Regions from separate parts of the Paenibacillus chartarius genome, predicted to be linked through region 1. Evidence: riboswitches for the same ligand, from Rfam matches in the RefSeq annotation. Region 1 holds a riboswitch; each other region holds the start of a gene.
The links. A riboswitch is a leader RNA that binds a small molecule or an ion and turns the genes downstream of it on or off. The one in region 1 is predicted to bind cyclic di-GMP.
Positions count from the first base shown of each region.

Region 2: it holds a riboswitch for cyclic di-GMP, as region 1 does, so the genes downstream of both, ACFFK0_RS14295 (GTP cyclohydrolase I) here and ACFFK0_RS28915 (flagellar brake protein) in region 1, are expected to answer to the same signal.
Region 3: it holds a riboswitch for cyclic di-GMP, as region 1 does, so the genes downstream of both, ACFFK0_RS19665 (C40 family peptidase) here and ACFFK0_RS28915 (flagellar brake protein) in region 1, are expected to answer to the same signal.

Region 1 covers NZ_JBHLWN010000120.1:45,645-47,843, reverse strand. Annotated here, with positions in the region: gene ACFFK0_RS28920 (glucosaminidase domain-containing protein) at 216-887, shown strand; cyclic di-GMP riboswitch class I at 1,024-1,110, shown strand; gene ACFFK0_RS28915 (flagellar brake protein) at 1,251-1,955, shown strand; gene ACFFK0_RS28910 (aminotransferase class V-fold PLP-dependent enzyme) at 2,051-2,199, shown strand, end outside.
Region 2 covers NZ_JBHLWN010000057.1:27,070-29,268, reverse strand. Annotated here, with positions in the region: gene ACFFK0_RS14300 (PAS domain S-box protein) at 1-607, shown strand, start outside; cyclic di-GMP riboswitch class I at 839-923, shown strand; gene ACFFK0_RS14295 (GTP cyclohydrolase I) at 1,001-1,258, shown strand; gene ACFFK0_RS14290 (6-carboxytetrahydropterin synthase) at 1,319-2,140, shown strand; gene ACFFK0_RS14285 (SDR family oxidoreductase) at 2,137-2,199, shown strand, end outside.
Region 3 covers NZ_JBHLWN010000076.1:101,981-104,179, forward strand. Annotated here, with positions in the region: gene ACFFK0_RS19660 (GntR family transcriptional regulator) at 1-107, opposite strand, end outside; cyclic di-GMP riboswitch class I at 738-829, shown strand; gene ACFFK0_RS19665 (C40 family peptidase) at 893-1,837, shown strand; gene ACFFK0_RS19670 (glycosyl hydrolase family 18 protein) at 1,871-2,199, shown strand, end outside.

The DNA of each region.
Region 1 (2,199 bases):
GTGGATAATCCACGAACAAGCATTCGTTGTTAACATGTTGTGGACAACCTTGTGGATAATCGTTATCAACAGGGTATAATCTTCCACTAATCATAGGGGAAGAGCCGCGGCTGCGCAAGCTTTCAGCTGGGCTGGGCAGCTGCCCGTACGGATTCCGAAGGCTGTGCATAAACTAGCAGGGGATAACTCTAACTCAACATGAGGGGGAAAATGCTATGGCATATGTTGGCAGCGGGACGCCGATCCTTGGCGCACCTACCATGACCGCCGATCAAATGCGCCAATATGTTCGCAGTGTGAACCCATCAGCTCCTGATTATGCAGAATTGTATTTATCCATTGGGCGCAGATACCATGTGCGCGGGGACCTCGCCTTCGCACAATCGATTTTGGAAACGAATTATTGGCGGTTCGGCGGTTCGGTGAACGCGTCGCAGAACAATTTTGCCGGCTTGGGAAGTACGTCGCGTACGGAAGCGGGGGCCTCCTTCCCGACTCCGGAGCTAGGTATCGAGGCTCAAATTCAGCACCTGTACGGGTACGCGACGGCGGCGCCGCTTCCGGCGGGGACGACGCTCGTCGATCCGCGGTTCTCGATTTTGCAATCGGCGGGCCTGCGGGGGACGGCACCGAACTGGGAGGATTTGAACGGCAAGTGGGCCGTACCGGGGACGACATATGGGCAAGATATTTTGCGGATCGGCGAACAAATGCAAGCCATTTCGACAGGTTCGGCCCCGACGGCGCCGGTAACGGATTGGAAGCAGGAGGCTATGCAATGGCTGTCCCGGCAGGGCTTGATCAATCAGCCGCACGACCCGGATGCCCCCTTAACCTGGGCTGAATTCGGCACCGTGCTGCGGAGGCTGACAGGCGGCGGTCAATAGCGCAGCATGCACATTTTATATAGGATCAAATTACTATAAAATTTCTTTGAATCGATTGAATTTGTGACTTGCAGTAGGTATACTTACAGTACAATCTAGTTCAGGATGCCTAATAACTTGTCGAATGAAATATGAATACCGATAATGGCAAACTTACCGAAAGGTAAGGACGCAAAGCCGAGGGTCTAAAGCTCAAACGAGTCATGATCGCCTGGTTACCGAAGTATGGCGTAGCTGCCGTTTCTTCGTAACCGGGCAGATCCTCAACAAGAGGATCTGGTCCGGGTTTTTATTTTGAAGAAGAGAGGTGGTTACCCAATGTCAGCTGTTCCAACCCCACCAATCCAAAGAAGCGTGAAAACTATGTCGGGCAATAAGCCAAATCCGTTCGGAATCAAATTGAACAGCAACACGGTCGTCATGAAGAAGGACTACGTCTCCACAGGCCAGCTGACCTATGTCGAAGGCGATATCATCGAGGTAGAAATGTCCGACCTGAAATCGTTTAATCTTGGCGACAAGGTGAAGATTACGATTTATTCCACCGGGGGCATTCATGTGTTCGAGTCGCATGTCGTGGCGAAGGCCAACGGTTCGCTCATTATCTTGAATCCGCCGGAAAATAATAATAAATTCGCGGAACGCCGGGAGCACCCGCGGATTGAAGTGGCGGAGGAAGGCCTGCTTCAGGCGATTACGGAAGCGAAGTCGCAGGAGCGCCGCGAGCTGGAAGAGCCGGTGAATCTGACGATCAATAACATCTCGATAAGCGGGATCGGGTTCTCCATGTTCGGTCATTTTGAGCTGGCGAATGCGACACAGCTGGAGATGGAGATGAAGCTGAGCAGTACAGTGCCGATCCAGGCGGAAATCGTGCGCCGCGAAAAGAAGGAGTACGGCTACTATTACGGAGCGCAGTTTACGAATATGTCCGCGGATCAGATGAACAGTCTGAGGGCGTATGTGTTGAAGCAGCAGGTGGAGACATATTACCGGACAAAGGAAGAGAACAAGAAGCGGGAAGCGCTGAATCAAGCGAAGGCTCAAGCCAAAGCGGCGCGAGCGTAACGGAAACGGCAGCGATTGCGGTGCATAAGGATAGCCCAGCCCAGGGAAAATAGGTCAGGACATGTGGCGGAACAGCCTTGGGAGGGTACATCGTTATGGAAATCGTTTCTCCAGTTCAGGAGCGGGCAGCAAGGAAAGCGTCGGACGATCACGACGGAACATGGAACTGGGATACGGTTCGTCGGCAATTCGAGCTATCTACGGATTACATACATTTAGGTGCGTCACAATTTATAGCTTCCCA
Region 2 (2,199 bases), on a different contig from region 1:
AACTCCGTTTTATGCGGAGATCAGCGGCATTCGTCTTGAAGATCATACCTCCCCCGGTTCTCTCATGATTTTCAGGGATATCACCAAAAGAAAAAAAACGGAAGAAACTATTCAATTTTTGGCCTATCACGATTCCTTAACGAGTCTGCCGAATCGGGTTCGTTTTCATCAATTGGTGGAGAGCGGCAATCAGGAGAATCGATGCGGAGGAATGGTGTTCCTGGATTTGGACCGGTTCAAGATAATCAACGATACGCTGGGACATCGAACGGGAGACTTTCTGCTTCAGGAAGTAAGCCGGCGATTGCGTCAGATGGTCGGCGGCATCTTTTCCAGGCTTGGCGGAGACGAGTTCACGGGATATTTTCCGAATGCCGATAGGGAGTCGATGAAACAAATCGTTGCGGAAATGAATCTGCTGTTGTCCAGACCCTATAGGATAGAAGGTCATGAACTGTCGGTATCTTCAAGCATCGGAATCAGCTTATATCCGAATGACAGCAAGGAAGTCGACATTCTCCTTCAACAAGCGGACACGGCGCTTTACGAAGCGAAGAAAAACGGCGGGAACGGATACGCTTTCTATAAGGCGAAGCAGAAGGTCTAAAGGAACTACCGCATTCAGTCCTCCGTTTCGGGCTGGGTTTTTCTCGTTATTCCTTCGAGGAGACCAAAGTGGAGGGGTTGCTTGTTCGTTGCTCGTTTCATGACCTGTGTAGTCAAAGGGCATGGAAATTAATAACTGCAAGATTTGTAGAAAAATCTTTTATTATGTCGAATTTTGTATTATAATCTGTATATACCACCGTATTTTGTCACGAATTTAATGTAATTCCTTAACGACAAATGGCAAACCTTTCGAAAGATAGGGACGCAAAGCCACGGGTCTAAAGCGGTCACGCTATGACAGCCGGGTTGCCGAAAAAGGATAGGATGCATGCGGATCCAGTCCTGCTTTTCGGGACTGGATTTTTCATTTTACAACAGGAGGCCTGAGATTATGAATCCGCTGCTCAATAACATCGTAAAGCCAACAGAACCCATACAAGAATGTATCCGCAGCCTGCTCCGGGAAATCGGCGAAGTACCAGCACGCGAAGGACTGCGCGATACGCCGAAACGAGTGGCCGAGATGTACAAGGAAGAGTTCGCCGGTGTTGGCGACGCTCAAAAGGGGAGTTTTCGGCGACAATATCGCACTTTGCGAGGAATTCGAGCGTTCCCTGTCAAGGGGTTAAAATTGGCAGAATCCATATAAGAGGACATTCCTCTTCTTCCGCTGAAACATGAGATTAAGACACAAGTGAGGGGGGCTGGCGTGCCGGTTTTATCGCGAACTATCGATTTTTCCGCCACTCATGTATATCGGGTGCCGCATTGGAGCGAGGAAGAGAATCGCCGGGTTTTCGGACCCTGCAGCAACCCGAATGGTCACGGGCACGATTATAAACTGGACATCATGGTCAAAGGAAGCCTCAATGAAGCTTCCGGCATCGTCGTCAACACGACGGAAATCAAACGCATCGTGAATTCATTTGTCGCTGCGGAACTGGACGGCAAATTCCTGGACCGCGAACATCCCTGGTTTCGGACACGCATTCCCACGACGGAAAATCTGGTTTCCTATATTTGGCAGTGCCTTGAACACCGGTTTGAAGTATGCCAACTACATCGAATCCGGCTATATGAGAACCATTACTTATCGTCGGCAAAGGAGGCGGGCGGGATGATTCAGCTTACGAGAAAATATCATTTCTGCGCAGCGCATCGTTTACATAGCGATCAGTTATCGCCTGAGGAGAACGTCCGGTTATTCGGGAAGTGCAACAATCCTCACGGGCACGGCCACAATTATTATTTGGACGTAACCGTGAATGGCGAACCTGACCCGGTTACCGGCATGATCGTCAATCTTGCCGAACTTGACGAGATCGTCGATCAAGTTGTACTTGACGAATTTGACCATAAGCATTTGAATTTGGATACCGACCGCTTCCGCAATTTGAATCCGACGTCGGAAGTCGTGGCGATGGTGATCTACAACATGCTTCAGCCTCATATTCCGAATCTGTACAAGATCGGGCTATGGGAAACCGAGAAAAATTATTTTGAGTACTTCGGTCCCAAGGAGAGGTCATGATCGACTGCGGAAGGCATGTTCGGGGCAAGACGATCGTCATTACCGGAGCAAGCAAAGGG
Region 3 (2,199 bases), on a different contig from region 1:
ATATCGTTCTCGGACGGCAGCAGATCTCCGCTGCGCAGCGTGCCGTTGTCGATCCACGATTTAATTTCTTGCTTGAGTCGAATATGTTTAGGGACCGTCTTGTCCATAGGATGGTTCACTCCCGGAGGGTCAGCATCATAGCCTTATTGGAAATATCGCTATTATATCATCCCTCCTACTTGTATGTACATATAGACGATGCTACGACAAATTTGTCTATTGGATCAAGATCGATGCTCGGCGGGACCGGATTCGCTTCTCGTGCAAAGCACGCTGAGTTTACCGGTAGGTGAGAGCGCTATTTTGTGGGTTACTCGGTTCACCAGCAATTTAGCGGAATTTGAAGGCGCCATCGAGACGCTCGTTGTCATCTTGCATGGTTATACCTTGTTTCTCAACATTAACTCCCTCATAATCCTCTACACGATGAAGCCGCCCCCTAAAGAGCAAAATAACGGTTTCGGAAACCGCTAGGCTTGGGCAGAAAGCCCATTTCGCATTGCAAATGTTAACTTTCCGAAATGGTAAAAAGAGGAGCTGCCGCAAGCACGCTCCCCGCTTGTTAGTGCCAATAAATAGTGCTCTAGACTCTTACCCGCATGGTAGATATATCCATATTGCGCAGTCAATAGTCTGAACGCCGCCATTATAGAACTGACAACAATTACTGAATTTCTCCTATTTTCGACAATTCCTCCTACAAACTATAATTAGGACACAAACCCAATACATTCATCTCGCGATAAAGGCAAACCTGGCGAAAGCCAGCGGCGCAAAGCTAGAGGGGCTTCCGCAGGACGACCGTTCACGATGCCAGCCAGCTACCGAAAGAGGGTCCCAGGATAACCCTTTCGGCAGAGAAAGGGTTATTTCATCTATGGAGGGTATCAACATGAAAAAATGGAATGGTTTATTGCTCGTAATGGTTCTGCTGCTGTCCTTCGCTGCACCTGCCGCCCATGCGGCAAGCGAAGTGACGACCAAAGCGAAGATTGTATCCGGCGTCAGCTTCCGCGATCAGCCGAACACGTCCAGCAGCGTTATGCGTTATTTAAAAACAGGCGAGATCGTGACCGTGCTGCAGATCGTCAATCCTTATTGGTATCAGGTGAGTGACGCGCAAGGCGTTACCGGCTTCGTCTCTACGAACGAGAAATACATATCGGTTATCAGCAATGCCGAAATCATCTATGGCGTTAATTTCCGCACCGGTCCTTCGACGGATGCCACCCGCATCCGCATGCTGCGCGCCGGAGAGGACGTGCTGGTACTGGAAAAGGTGAATGACAGCTGGTACAAGGCGGTCGACTCCACCGGCGTGGTCGGCTACGTCAGCTCGAGCAGCAAATATATCATTACCGATTTCTCTGTTACTCTCGTAACGCTCCCGCTGGCCGAACGGATCGAAAGCGTCATTGCGGAAACGTTCAAGTATACCGGCGTTCCTTATGAATTCGGCTCCAAGAGGTTCGACACCGCAACCTTCGACTGCTCCGACCTGTTACAGCAAGCCCGCTGGGATGCGACACGTGAAGTGATTCCAAGCGACTCGCGCGAACAAGGCGAATATGTAAAGAGCCTCGGACCGGTAACGACCGACTGGAAACAGCTGAAGCGCGGCGACTTGATGTTCTTTATGTCCTACAAGGGATCCCGCGCGTCGGATTATGCGTCGATCGACAAGTCGACGGAAACGATTACACATACAGGTATTTATTTGGGAGACGGCATGGTCCTGCATACGTATTCCCCGGAATCGGGCGGCGTCCGTACCGATCTAATCGAAGGAAAACAATGGGAATACCGCTTTCTGTTCGGCGGAAGCAGCATGAAGTAACCAAATTGCATGGGCATAGGGGGCCACATCACGATGAGAACAAAGATCCTCGCGCTGCCATTATTGACTTCTGTGCTTTTCTCGTTATACGCTTCGACCGTTAGCGCCGCCGACGCCGAATTAACCAAGCAATCCGTCATGGGCTTCTACGTCAATTCAAGCAGTTCGACCTCACTACAAACATTCGGAACCTATCTCAAGGATATGGGGGTCATCACGTATCAAATTGAAATAGACGGTTCGATTACAGGCGGAACGCCTGCAGCGGATGTAAACACAGCCAAATCCAAAAACATCAATACTTACGCTGTTATTCAAAATCACTTCGAGCCCGATCTAACCCGAAAGGTGCTGTCCGACTC